Linked DNA regions of Niabella yanshanensis. Each later gene encodes a partner of the first gene's protein in a complex. Links are inferred from orthologs where the notes say so. Each region holds a gene or a part of one and is shown in the gene's direction. Other genes may lie near its edges. The genes, in order: U0035_RS16980 and smc.

Region 1 (6,702 bases):
CCCAGAATGATGGAATCAACATACGCTTGTTTCTGCCACCGTTAACTGAAGAAAGAAGAAGAGAGTTGGTAAAAAAGAGCCAGGGCGAAGGAGAGAATTCGAAGGTTGGGGTGAGAAGTGGTAGAAGAGATGCTATTGAAGCCATTAAAAAATTACAAAAAGACGGTTTGAGTGAGGACGCGTCCAAAGACGCAGAAGCCAGCGTACAGCAACTAACAGACAGTTATATTGCGTTGGTTGAAAAGCATCTTGCTGCTAAAGAAAAAGAGATCATGTCCATTTAATAAATACAGCATGAGTAATTACAATCTTGCTAAAATAAATACAAGAGCTCCTGAAAATATCAGGAAGGAAGATTGTAAGAAGAAAACCCAACTGATTTTAGAAGAGCTGGATGAACTCCAGAACTTACTATATGCAGAAGGCAAACATGCCGTATTAATTATACTGCAGGGAATGGATGCCAGTGGTAAAGATGGAGCCATTAAAAATGTATTGGGCCGCATGAACCCGCAGGGTGTGCAGGTTACTTCATTTAAAGTACCTACCCAAGAAGAACTCGCCCATGATTTTTTATGGCGTATTCATAAAAATGTACCCGCCAAAGGACATATTCAGGTCTTTAACAGGTCGCATTATGAAGACGTATTGGTAACCCGGGTTCATGGTTGGTGTAGCGATAAATTGGCCAGGCAACGTTTTGAGGCAATTAACCACTTCGAGAAGCTGCTGCAGGAGCACGGCAGTACCAGTATTTTAAAATTTTATTTGCATGTTTCTGCTGAAGAACAGGCCGAACGGTTGAAGGAAAGAATCAACAACCCGGCTAAAATGTGGAAATATAATAAGAAGGATTTTGAAGAAGCCACGTTGCGCGATCAATATTACAAATATTATAAAGCATGTTTTGTAAATTGTAGCCAGCCTGAGTGGCAGATTGTGCCGGCCGACCAGAATTGGTATAAGGAGTATTGCATTGCAAAAGCTTTAAAAGAGCATTTGCACAAGCTGAAAATGAAGTATCCAGCTCTAAATAGCGGAAGTTAAACCTTGACGCAGATGGAGGATAGCTCTATATTTGTTTATATAAACCAAATTTTTAAATTATGGGATTCTTAAAGGAATTTAAAGAGTTTGCCGTTAAAGGAAATGTTGTTGATCTGGCGGTAGCGGTAGTAATAGGCGGCGCCTTTGGTAAAATTGTAACCTCATTGGTTGAAGATATTATCACACCCGCGATATTGACACCGGCATTGGAAAAAGCAAATCTGAAAAACCTGAGTGAGTTAACATTTCCGGGTACAGCCATCAAATATGGTAACTTCCTGTCTCAGGTGCTGTCTTTCATTATTATTGCTTTTGCATTATTCCTGATTGTTAAGGCCGTAAATAGTTTTAAGCGGAAGGGGGAAGCGCCGCCACCTGCAGGACCGTCTTCAACTGATCAGTTGTTAATGGAAATTCGCGACGAATTGAAAAAAAGGCCCTGATTGGCTGCTTAAATATTAATTTCGTGAAGTCCTGCTTTGACGGCAGGACTTTATTATTCTAAAATAGATATGTAGTGACAAACTCCACTTACCAGATAAAGTTATCTCAGTTTGAAGGTCCGTTCGATCTGTTACTTTTTTTTATTGAACGCGATGAGCTGGATATCTATAACATTCCCATTACCCAGATTACAAACGATTTTCTCGATTACATTCACAACCAGGATGCGCTGAACATAGAATTGTCCAGCGAGTTCATACTGTTTGTATCTACCTTGATGCGTATTAAGGCAAAGATGCTGATACCACGCAAAGAGCTGGATGCACAAGGAAATGAGATCGATCCGCGTGAAGAGTTAGTAAGCAAATTACTGGAGTATAAGAAGTTTAAAGAGGCTGCAGCCTTAATGGCGGAAAAAGAAGCGCTCCGGATGCTGATGATCAAACGGGGAAATATTCAGAAAGAGCTTTCTCATGTAGGAGAAGAAGCAGGAGAGGGCACTGAGATACAGGCTTTATCGCTTTTTAAATTGATGAAGGCTTTTGAAAAGGCCATGCAGAAATATAGTGATCGAATTAATAAGCCGGTTCATACGGTTGTGCAATACAGCTATACTATGGAAACCAGCCGTGGGCAGGTTCTCAATTTAGCGCAGGCTGCAAAAAAAGTATCTTTCGAAAAGTTGTTTGAAGTGGCCGAAAACCGCGTTCAGGCCATCTTCATGTTTCTTTCGGTATTAGAGCTGGTGCAACAGAGCTTTTTGAAAATCATGATCGGGGAGGGGAAAAATAATTTCATCCTTGAATTCGTTGAGCCGGAAGACCGCGACCCGGATATAGAGGTAAGTGATGTTTCCTCATTTGATTAACAGGAACTGTTTTTGCTTATATATGAGCTACGTCTCTAAAACATTATAAAAAATAAAAACTACAACAAATGAAACGCTTCGCAACAGCCAACTGGCAGGGATCGGGTAAAGAAGGTAAAGGAACTAATTCTACCCAATCGGGTGTGTTAAACAACGCCCAGTACTCTTTTAAAACCCGCTTCGAAGACGGAAACCCGGGCACAAACCCGGAAGAACTGGTAGCTGCTGCTCATGCCGGCTGTTTTACCATGAAGCTGAGCTTTGTATTAAACGAAGCAGGTTTTACTGCCGATAATATTGATACTAAATGCACGATCGATTTCCAGGATGGCGCTATTGTGGAAAGCCATTTGGATATTACAGCTACCATTCCCCGAATTGATGATACGCAATTTCAGGCAGCTGTAAAAAATGCAGAAGAAAATTGCCCGATCAGTAAGTTATTAAACACTAAAATTACCTCAACAGCTACTTTAGCTTAAGATAATTATATACGCACAAAAAAATCCCCCGTTCAAATTAACGGGGGATTTTGGTATATAAATGTTTGATTGCCTAAATTTTAAAACCTAGCGTTAAGAGAACTCTGGAATTATTGCTTTTGATCTGTGCCGGGAAAAAATCATTTGAGGTTAAACGATAAGGAAACAACACATCTTTTCCAAAGCTATGTACATATCCTAAATCGATGAAGAAACCTTTGTTGCGGTATCCCAGGCCGCCTGTACCTTGTACCAGCTCGCCTTTTTCACCAGCAATATTTTTATAAGGATTGCCATAATAAGCACCCCCAAAACGAACTGCAATAGTATTAAATTTCAACTCAGCACCCAATCTTGCATTTACGGCTCCTTTGTAGGCGTTGTCTATTGCATTATTCAATGGACGGAAATAGTCGTTATTGGCGCCGCGGTCATCTCTTGTAGTGCGAAAATTAGACGCCATATAATTTACGTATTCAACGTCGCCTGAAATAAAACCTTTTTGGCTATTAACATCATTTACATTGCCAAACAGCAAAGAGAAGCTCCCCATGAATTTGTAAGGGGTGTTAAGGTTATAGTCATATACCAGTTCTTTGCTGGTATTTTGCTGATCAACATCATCAAGATTAGCACCAGCGGTTGCTACATAGCTATCACTTAAAGAATAAAATGTTGGGGAGTGCGCAGCAAAACCCAGTCTTAAATTGTCAGTCGCTTTAAAAACAACACCTGCTTTTACGTTAATGCCAACCCCTTTTGTAATCAGGTCATCGTCAAACCATGCAGCATCAAAACCATTGTTGGTTGTTTCCGGGTCCTGCTCAGTATATTGCCTGGTGGCGCCATATCTCAACATAGGGATACCAATGGTACCTCCAAGAAATACCCTGTCATTTAAATTGGCCGCACCTGCAATTGCCAGCTCTGTAATGCCGCCGTTAGTAGCAATTACTTGTCTTTGCTCAAGGCCACTGGCTATTGCTAAATCTACAGCCGCAGAGGAGAGGTCAATATCGCCGTTGGGTTTTTGCGTTTCTTTAATCCAACCTGATTGTACTGCCAGTTCGGAACCATATTCATTCGTCCCGTTATTGGCTACAATATCATCGATAAAATAATCAGCCATAGAAGTACGGCTTAATTGTCCTCCTTTATTGGTGTAAACAACCCGGTTATTAAAGTCGGCCAGTCTGTTAATTGCAATACCGAATGCAGAACTTTTCAAAGAACCGCCTCCATATGAAGGTTTACCTAAAACAAAACCCGTAGTTCCCAGGAAGCCCGAAGATTGGTTTTCTTTTTGAGATACCCCCAGGTAGGTACTGTTGTTATTTAAAAAGTTACCACCACCAGAAATCACAAAGTCGCCGGTTTTATAGAAGCCAATATTGGCCGGGTTAGAAAAGATGGTAGATATTTCTCCACCGATAGCACCATTGGCGTTACCAATAGCCTGTGAGCGGGCTGTTCCCGAGGCCTGTAGCCAGGAATACCGTAAGGCGTCCTCAGGTGTTTGTGCCTGGGAGGCAGTATATGCAGCTACAAGCGTAGCAGCCAGGAAAATTTTTTTCATGTATAAAATTTAATAGGTTTAAAGTAGTGACAGAACTCTGTTCGTAAACGGCATGATTTAAAATCTCCTGCCACTTCCGCCACCACCGCCTGAACCTCCTCCGCCACGGCTTCCACCGCCACCGCCGCCCGAAGGCGCTGAGTAAGAAGGAGATGAAGATGGTTGAGAGTAACTGGGTTGGTTGTTATTCCTTGGTGCAGAATAAACGTCACGGCTATAAGTTTGCCCCTGGTTGTAAGAACGGTTATAACTTCCAGTATTAACCGAGCGTCCGTAGGAGCCCGAATTGCGGGTATTGGTGCTTACACTGGCATTGCTTCTTACCCCATAAGTACTTCTGTAAGTACCTCCGGTAGGATTGATATATCCCGGGGTAGTACGTCCGCTGCCGGTACCCATGCTCACGTTTCCTCTACCTCCATAGCTGCCCAGATTGGTGTTGGTGCGCGGACCGTAATCTGCCCTGCGACCCGCAATTACACCGCCGCCATACCAGCCACCCCAGCCCCAGCCGGGTCCGTACCAGCCATTGTACCAGGGGTCATACCAGCCACCCCAGCCGCCCCAGCCAAAGCCACCGCCCCAACCGGCATACCAGGGACTATTCCAACCCCAGCCGGCGCCCATACCCCAGCCGCCCCAGCCAAATCCTCCACCCCAGCCCCAGCCGGAGTACCAGGGGTTGTACCACATGTTCCAGTAACTTACAGGGCTCCAGGGATTATTCCAATACCAGGGGTCATTCCAATACGCCCAGTTATTATAATAACTGAAATTATAGCGGTCGCCATAATAATACCAGTCATTTAAATCACTCCAGCGGTTGCGGTTGCGCACTTTCATACGCAGGTAGCGGTCGTCATAATCTTCGTATTCCTCATCTGCATCATCATAGGTACGATACCGCCTTTCATCGGTTTTCTTAATTTTCGCATATTCCTCCTCCGTAGGGGCGGGCGAACTATACACGTCATCTGGTGTTTGCCCGGTTCGGTAGGCGGTAGAACAGCTGGCTAATGCCACCGTTATACCTACCAGAAACAGCAGGGTTGTAGATCTTATTTTCATTTTGGCCATTTATATATATTTAATAATTGTTTTAATTCGGCTTAAAATTTACATTTGCGATCCCTAAAACAGCAATTTGTAAAAATACACATTCTCTATTAATTGGTGTGACGCTGAAATGTGATAAAAGGATGCACAATTTGCTTTTAATTCACAACATTTTTTGTTAAAAAAAGTTGCTGTGCAAAATAGGGCGTTAAATCGGATAATGAGGGGGGAAACAAACAAGAATATAGATAACCAGCCTATTAATTAACTGGTTTTAAAACATAACATAATTATGAGCAAAGAAATTACACCAAGGCAGCAAGATTACTCACAGTGGTATAACGACCTGGTGCTAAAAGGAGGGTTGGCTGATTACTCTGCGGTGAGAGGTTGTATGGTAATTAAGCCCTATGGGTTTACCCTTTGGGAGAATATGCGAGACGCGTTGGATAAGATGTTTAAGGATACCGGACACGTGAATGCGTATTTCCCGCTTTTTATACCTAAGAGCTTTTTGAGTAAAGAGGCGGCTCATGTAGAAGGCTTTGCTAAAGAATGTGCGGTAGTTACTCATTACCGCCTGAAAAATGATCCTGATGGCAAGGGTGTGGTGGTAGACCCTGAAGCAAAACTGGAAGAAGAGCTGATCGTGCGTCCCACCAGTGAAACAATTATATGGAATACGTATAAAGACTGGATCCAGTCTTACCGTGACTTACCCATTTTGGTAAATCAGTGGGCCAATGTGGTGAGATGGGAGATGCGTACCCGCCTGTTTTTGCGTACAGCCGAGTTTTTATGGCAGGAAGGACATACCGCACATGCCACGCAGGAAGAAGCAGAAATTGAAGCAAAAAAAATGCTGGATGTTTATGCCGAGTTTGTAGAAGAATTTATGGCTGTCCCCGTAATAAAAGGGGTAAAAACTGAAAGTGAGCGTTTTGCAGGGGCTGTAGATACTTATTGTATAGAAGCTTTAATGCAGGATGGCAAGGCTTTGCAGGCCGGCACCTCGCATTTCCTGGGGCAGAATTTTGCCAAAGCATTTGATGTACAGTTTTTAACCAAAGAGAATAAGCAGGAATATGTTTGGGCTACGAGCTGGGGCGTAAGCACCAGGTTGGTTGGCGCCCTGGTAATGGCACATAGTGATGATGAAGGATTAGTGTTACCTCCGCGAATTGCTCCATTGCAGGTGGTAATTGTACCCATTTATAAAGGCGAAGAGC
Region 2 (7,845 bases), 1.9 Mb from region 1 along the record:
TAAATTGAAAGAAATGGAAATCATATACTGGCGGGTTTTATTTTTTTGCCTGATACCAATAGGGATTTTTCTTTTGATAAAAGGTATTCGACTGGTTGGGAAATCTCTAAGCGGTACGGTTCTTTTAGAGATTCCCTACCTGCAGAAGACCGGACAATTTACAGTTGTTAAAGCAGGATATTTTTCGATCTGGCAAAAAGGTACTTTACTGAAACGGACGCCTGTTGATCAATTCAGGCCTTATGTTTATAATGAACTAACCAATGAGACTTTAATGCTCAACTTTTCTTTAATGCGCCCACAGGTTAATAGCTTTTCAGCAGGGCGTATCCAGATAGCTACCTTTCGTGCTGAGCCGGGCAATTACAAGTTGGAATTAGGGCATGGAACGAGTTTGTCGAAATGGGAAAGCTTGTTAGCGAACGCTGTACTGTTCCCGAAAATTGATTTAACGAAATACTTTATAGAAGTTAGAACTTCGCAGTCGCCGTTATTTATTTTCCTGGCGATTCCCTTGATATTACTGGGTGCCTTTGGGATTATATGCGGGGTAGTACTGGGGTTACTGGCTGATCAAATAGTAAAATAAAAGAGCATGTTAATGTCGCAAGACTATAAAATACCTGTCTACATCTGACCGGCCTGGTTTTCGAAATTGGGAATCGGCTGATATCAATCCTGTGGTTCAGATAAATGCTGATATGCAGGTCATGGAGTTCTTTCCATGCATGGCAACGAAAGAGCAAACGGCACAATTCATTGAACGGATGAAAAGCCAGTTTGAACAGAATGCGTTTTGCTATTTCGCAGTTGATCAACTTTCAACGGAGCATTTATTGATTTATAGGACTCTCCGAATAAACTTATGATGCTGACTTTACGCCATGTATTGACATCGATTGGCGATTAAAAAGCCGTGATTGGGGTAAGGGATTGGCAACGGAGGGCGCGGGACGATGCCTCGAATATGCGTTTAAGGATTTGGCGTTTGAACAGGTATATGCGATAGCTCCTAAAATCAATGTGAAATCGCAGCATATCATGACTAAGATTGGGATGAAAAAGGAATACGAATTTTCACATCCTTTATTATCCAATGATGAACGATTGAAAACTTGCGTGCTGAATAAAATCGGGAATCCGTCGATCCTATCTATATAGGATTAAAGACTTTCTGCAATGTAATAGTAACAGTTGTTAGTATGGCGACTACTCTGAATGCTCGATTGTGTGAATAGTGTGTGGATAACTCAGGCTCTGCTGTGGTAATTTGAGTCCAAAAGCGAAAGTGATGATTTTAGATTATGGAGTTTTAGAACGATGAAATAGCACTTAAACCCGTGAAATTAAAGCCATAATAGACTATTTCCACACAAAAAGCTATAACTGTCACGATCTGTAGTCACAAAAAAAAGCAAGTTCTTCAACGGGCTATTTTCCACAAGCCTTCTTTAAAACCTGTGCATAAAACAAAGCCCTCACTAGCGTTTACTGGTCTATATTCGCCGTTGCAATAAAAGTTTTTTAGCGTGAGATTAAAGAGTTTAGAAATAAAAGGGTTTAAAAGCTTTGCCGATAAAACCATCGTGAATTTTGATGATAATATCACCGGGATCGTGGGACCGAATGGTTGTGGTAAATCCAATATCGTGGATAGTATCCGTTGGGTGATCGGTGAGCAGCGTATCAGCAATTTACGAAGCGAAAACCTGGATAGCCTGGTATTTAACGGGTCTAAAACCCGTTCTGCCAGTGGTTTGGCGGAAGTGAGTCTCACTTTTGAGAATACGAAAAACCTGTTACCCACGGAGTTTAATACTGTTCGTATCACCCGCAAGTTTTATAAAAGCGGCGAGAGCGAATACCGGTTGAATGACGTTCAATGCCGGCTACGGGATATCCAGAATCTCTTTATGGATACGGGTATCAGCACCGACTCTTACGCGATCATAGCCCTGGACATGGTGGATGACCTGATTCGTGATAAAGAAAACAGCCGGCGTAAGATGCTGGAGCAGGCCGCGGGTATTTCCATTTATAAAACCAGGAAAAAGGAAGCTAAGACAAAGCTGGATGCTACTGAGCTGGATTTGAACAGGATTGAAGATCTTTTATTCGAGATCAATAACCAGCTCAAAGCCCTGGAAAACCAGGCGAAGAAAGCAGAGAAATATCATGAGATCAAGCGCGATTACCGCGAGGTTAGCATTGAGTTGGCAAAAGCAGCTTTGGAAGGATTCAATCTTACCTATAAAGACCTTACTGAAAAGCAGGAGTCAGAGTCTGAGCGTATTGCCCAGTTAGAGGCAGCGGTAGCCACCGGCGAGGCTGCATTGGAAGAAGAGAAGCTGGTATTTATAGAAAGGGAGCGCGCTTTACAAAGCATGCAGCATGCTTTTAATGAGTTGCAGCAAAAAGTTCGTACTAAAGAAGGCGACAAAAACCTGGCTGTTCAGCGCCTTCAGTATCTAAAAGAAAAAGGCGCAGGCTTACAGGAGTTTTTGGATAAATCGGGCGCCCAGTTAAAAGGCATCGAAGAAAGCATTGGCTTTACGCAATTACAGCTCGATGAAGAACAGAGCGCTTACGAAGGTTTGAGTGAGCAGCTGGAAAACCTGAAGATAGAGGCCGATGAAAAGCGTGGTATACTTGATTCAAGACGCAATGCATTGGAAGAGATCCGTATGGAAAACCAGCAGGTGCAACGGAGCCAGTTTGAGGCGGAAAAGAAAGTGGCTGTAGCCGATACCTCCATTCAGAACCTGCAGAAAGCAATACAGCAAATTGAACAGGAAACTGAACAGAGGGCCGCAACTTTTGAAACCCTGGATGCAGAGCGTCAGCAGAAGGAGCAGGTGCTGAGCGAGCATAAGCAATCTTTGGAGCAATTATTAGCACATAACGAACATACCAAAGAGCAGATCCTTCAAACGCAAGGCGTATTAGATGCGCTAAGGAACGAAATGGCGGAGGAAAGCCGCAAGCTGGATGCGAAAAAGAATGAACACGACCTGTTAAGGTCGATGATCGATTCGATGGAAGGTTATCCGGATAGCGTCAAGTTCCTTCATAAAAATAAGGACTGGAATTACCAGGCTCCGATATTATCAGACATCATCTACGTTAAAGAAGAATATCGTACTGCCTTGGAGAATGTTTTGGAACCCTACCTGAACTATTATGTAATCAATGACCTGCAACAGGGTTTGGAAGCGGTTCATCTTTTAGGCAATCATAAAAAAGGAAAGGCAAATTTTTTCCTGCTGGATAAGATAGGCGAAGCGTTATCAGCAAATTCAGGTCATACCCTGGAAAATGCTACACCTGCATTAAGTGTGGTAGAAGTAGATGAGAAATACAGCAATCTTGCGAAGCATCTTTTAGGTAATGTATTTATAGCAGAAGGCGAAGAGGCTTTGGAGAATGCCAATGGTTTTACAGTAATTGAAAAGACCGGCCGCTACGTAAAAGGGAAACATACGCTTACGGGCGGAAGCGTGGGGTTGATTGAAGGTAAAAAGATCGGCCGTGCTAAGAATCTTGAGAAGCTGCAGAAGGATATTGCAGGTCAGGATGAGATAGTACAAAACCTTCGATCGCAAATTCAGACAAGACACAACGAGGTGATTGCTTTTAATGAAGACCTGCGCGAAAGTGCGATCAAAGAAACAGAAAGAGCGATACAGGAAATATCGAACCAGGTATTTTCGTTGCAGAATAAATTGGAGAACCTGCAGGGCCAGCAAAGTACTGCCCGCAACCGCCTGGAAGACTTAAACGAACAATTGCAGCAAACGCAATCTGCCGTTGAAAGTGTTCGGCGGGAATTGCAGGAATTTAATGAAGTGTCTCAGTTAAACACAAACAAGCTGGCCGAGGCAGAAGAGTCTTTTAAAGCAGCTCAGGGCGCCCATGAAGAATCGCAGGGTTACTTTAACGAATTTAACCTGAATGTTACACGCCAGCAAAGTAAGATCAATGCGTTAAAGCAGGAGCTGAACTTTAAAAATAACCAGTTGGATGCACTACAAAAGCAGGTAGAGCAAAGTACGCAGCAGTTATCGAGCACGAGTGAAGACATTGAGCAGAACGCAGCGGCCCTGGTGGCGGTTGAGGAAGAATTATTGCAGTTGATGCATAGCCGTGAAGCCGATAAGAAAGTGTTAGATGAGGCTGATCAGGCTTATTACAACCAGCGTAACCAGTTGAGTGAAAAAGAAAGCGAACTGCGCCATAAAACAAAAGAAAAAGAGCAGTTAGATCATTTACTGGCAGCTATAAAGGATAAGCTGAATGAATTGAAGTTACAGCTTGCGGGGACTAAAGAGCGCCTGAACGTAGAGTTTAAGATACAGTTAGAAGATATATTGGACGAAGAGCGTACTACAGAAACCAGTACCGAAGAGCTGCAGGAAAAATCGGATCGTTTGAAAAAACGCCTCGAAAACCTGGGCGAGGTAAACCCAACGGCGATTGAAGCTTACACCGAGATGAAGAAGCGCTACGAGTTTATTGTGGAACAGAAGAATGACCTCGTAAATGCAAAGGAAAGTTTGCTGAAAACAATTGAAGAAGTAGAATCTACAGCTAACCAGAAATTCCTCGATACCTTCAACCAGGTACGGGAAAATTTCCAGAAAGTATTTAAGTCTTTATTTACCGAAGATGACCAGTGCGACCTGGTATTGGAAAACCCTGAAAACCTTGCGGAAACGGGTATTGATGTAATGGCTAGGCCTAAGGGCAAAAGGCCCACTTCTCTAACGCAGCTGAGCGGGGGAGAAAGGACCCTGACTGCAACCGCATTGTTATTCGCTATCTACCTTATTAAACCTGCACCATTTTGTATACTGGATGAGGTAGATGCGCCACTGGATGACGCGAACGTGGGCAAGTTTACCAATATGATCCGCGAGTTTAGTGATAACTCACAATTTATTATTGTTACCCACAATAAAACAACCATGAGCACGGTAGACGTGATCTATGGCGTAACTATGCAGGAGCCCGGTGTGAGTAAGCTGGTGAGCGTAGACTTTAGAAGTTTGGCAGCTGCGGGGTAAAATTGTCTTAATAAGTAGCAATATAAAAGCCGCAGGTTATTCAACTTGCGGCTTTTCCTTTTCAAACCAATACCTGTCATAAATTGAAGCCGATGCCTGCATTTATGGTCCGGTGAAGCCTTACAGCTTGCGTAGAGGCAGCATCCTGTAGTTGTCCCAGATGATGGTAGCGGGCATATACGCTCCACTTTTTATCGATGCGATACCCCGCTCCCAATGCCAGTGTTGGTGTAAAGCCGGTAAGGTTGAAGGGCTTTGTATGTATTTCACCGGCCGGGGTTTGAACTTGTTGTCCACCCGAAAATTTTGTTGACATATAGCCGGGCCCTATCAGCCCTTCAATATAAGCTGCACGAATTTTTCTGCGGTAGCCAACTGAGGTATGGAGCGCTAATCCCTGTTCCTGTTTGCGATGCCTGTATTGTATCAAGCCAGCGCTTTGAAAAAGCTGCCAGTTTTTATGATCAATGTATAAATATTCAATACTTAGCTGAATACCTTTGCCGTCAGATAGTTGTCTCTTTAATCCCGGCATTCGAATAGATTCGGAGTAGGCGCCTGTTGTCTGCGCCAGGGCATCAACTTTCACTGCCCAACGATTGGCCGGTTTTTCCTGCGCATGTAAAAGAAGCGGGCATAAGCCGAAAATGGCTGGTATAAGTAGATGTTTCATTTATTTAATTTTATTGCCGGGTGAATGCGAGGGCCTTTTCTGCTACCTGGTAGCCGGTATTTAAAATCGATTCGTCTGCTACTGAGGACAAGAAAATACTGGTAGCATTGGTAGCCGGGAAATGCATCACTACTACCGACCAGCCGCCGGTGTGACCCGTCATTAATTGTCCATCTTTATGTTGAAACTGCCAACCCAATGCAAAACCGGATTTCCCCTCTATAGGTGTATACAGCCGCTTGAAACTTTGAGCGTTCAGTAATTCGTTTTTTTGGAGCGCACTAATGAAACGGATCATGTCCTTCATATTGGTACAAATACCTGCGGTTGCAAAGTCGGCATATACATAAGGGGGAGTAACTTTCGTAAAGCTATTGCCTGCGGGTTCAAATACCTGCGGTTTATAGTTACCTATGACATCACTCTCCGTAAAGAAATGGGTACGAAGCATACCCAATGGCATAAAGATCTTTTGTGCTATCAAAGTTTCATAAGGCATTTCATAAACCTCTTCCAGTATAAGCGAAAGCAGTACAAATCCGGTTTGACCATAACGGCTTTGTGTTCCGGCTTTAAAGTATACCGGCGGCGCTGCGGCATAAGTCAGGTATTTCCAACGGTCTAAACCTTCTGTCACAGCCGGAGAAAGTGCCTTGTAGTTTTCATTATCTGTTACATCGGCCATACCATCGGTATGGGATAGGAGTTGGCTGATCGTAATAGTTTCCCAGGCCGCGGGCAACTCGCTCACATAATCAGATGCTTTAGCCTTGAGCTGTATCTTCCCTTCTTCAGCAGCTTTCATTACCATTACGCTCGTGATCATTTTAGATGCAGAAGCCAGCAAGAAAAGGCTTTCGTCTGATACTGCTGTATTACCGTCCGGTATTTCAAATCCCTGTTGGTAGCTGCTTATAACTGTCCCGCTCTGCAGGAGTGCCCAGGCAATAGGGGCTTTGAAGGATAATTTTTGTGTACGTGTGTTGATTAACGCTGCAACATCCTCCTTTAGTTGATTTTGGTTTTTGACCGGCCGGTCGTGTTTCTCGCAGGATTGATAAACCAGGCATATGGCTAATGCCAGGATGGTTGTTAAATCTTTCATTGTTTAGATATTGGGTTTAAGGAATAAATAATTTGGCGCTGAAGCTGCCCTTTGCGGTAGCTTCTGGTTTGAACTTATCACCAACCCCAACATTGCTAATAGTAAAACTGCCTTCAGCACGGCCATTTCCCAGTTTGGTAACCGTTACATTTCCTTCGCTGGGTTGGGGAGGCATATCGGGGCCGGGCATATAAAAAGCATTGTATCCCGTAGTAGCTGTTAAGAAATGAAAACGGGTGCCATCGGCAGCAAGGTCAAAAGCATGGCTACCCAGTTCGCCCTTCCAGGTAAGCAGGAAATGACCGCCACCTTCATCTTCCGGATTAGAAAGTATATATCTTGATCCCATTTTTACTACGGGCGTTGCGGGAAAACGTACCGGTGCGCTATTGTTAATGCTTAACTCTATCCATCCGTCGCCCATAATATTCATAGTACTCGTTAGCAGAAATTTACCAGACACAGGTGCATTTAATTCGAGGCTGACATTTGCAGTAGCTGTTCCGTTAACGGATGCAGGAGCCTGGTACTCGACCGATTGCTGATTGCTTTTATTCAGGCTGCCGGGGCCGGTCAATTCCCACGATTTAATAAACTTCGAAGGGAGCGGGGCCGGATTGCCCACCGGATAGCCGGGCTCATTGTAGGGGCCGTTAGGATTATTGACCAACGGTATAAAAAGGTTGTCCCAGCCGGCCTCAGTAAAGATCATCGCCTGTATGGTTTTCTTTTCTCCGGTTTCCAGGTCGGCCCGGTAAGGTGAAAGGGAGATACGGTTCATTAAAGACCAGTCGCTGAAGTGAGTGGATTTAAAACTGACCGTTTTTGCTTCCGTATCTACGGCATCTGCGCCTACGAATTTCCAAATCCCATCATCCATTTGATAAGAAAGACCTAAAGTCTGAAGCAGTCCTACGCTATCGGCTATGTCAGCCCACGAGAACGTAACGGTTACTGGTTTGTTAAATATCTGTCCGTGCGGTGTAAGCCTATAAGAGTATCCG

Evidence for each region.
Region 2: the proteins of U0035_RS16980 (region 1) and smc are in contact, whole or in part, in a crystal structure (PDB 3ZGX), measured with the Bacillus subtilis proteins. The link is inferred for Niabella yanshanensis from one-to-one orthologs.

The regions. Positions count from the first base shown.
Region 1 is NZ_CP139960.1:4,090,646-4,097,347, forward strand. The notes cover bases 485-3,461. They hold U0035_RS16980 (segregation and condensation protein A), read left to right. Parts: upstream 485-1,564; coding sequence 1,565-2,359; downstream 2,360-3,461. Other genes in these bases: U0035_RS16970 (PPK2 family polyphosphate kinase), read left to right, coding at 485-1,047; mscL (large conductance mechanosensitive channel protein MscL), read left to right, coding at 1,107-1,490; U0035_RS16985 (OsmC family protein), read left to right, coding at 2,428-2,841; U0035_RS16990 (aromatic hydrocarbon degradation protein), read right to left, coding at 2,915-3,461. Outside these bases: frr (ribosome recycling factor), read left to right, coding at 1-284; more of U0035_RS16970, read left to right, coding at 295-484; more of U0035_RS16990, read right to left, coding at 3,462-4,417; U0035_RS16995 (hypothetical protein), read right to left, coding at 4,475-5,485; proS (proline--tRNA ligase), read left to right, coding at 5,766-6,702. UniProt on the Bacillus subtilis protein: Participates in chromosomal partition during cell division. May act via the formation of a condensin-like complex containing Smc and ScpB that pull DNA away from mid-cell into both cell halves.
Region 2 is NZ_CP139960.1:2,160,122-2,167,966, reverse strand. Bases 1,144-5,263 are described here. They hold smc (chromosome segregation protein SMC), read left to right. Parts: upstream 1,144-1,529; coding sequence 1,530-5,063; downstream 5,064-5,263. Other genes in these bases: U0035_RS08685 (outer membrane beta-barrel protein), read right to left, coding at 5,140-5,263; U0035_RS22940 (GNAT family N-acetyltransferase), read left to right, coding at 1,144-1,161. Also shown: U0035_RS08695 (hypothetical protein), read left to right, coding at 14-589; U0035_RS22945 (GNAT family N-acetyltransferase), read left to right, coding at 615-869; more of U0035_RS22940, read left to right, coding at 889-1,143; more of U0035_RS08685, read right to left, coding at 5,264-5,736; U0035_RS08680 (serine hydrolase domain-containing protein), read right to left, coding at 5,747-6,841; U0035_RS08675 (hypothetical protein), read right to left, coding at 6,858-7,845. UniProt on the Bacillus subtilis protein: Required for chromosome condensation and partitioning.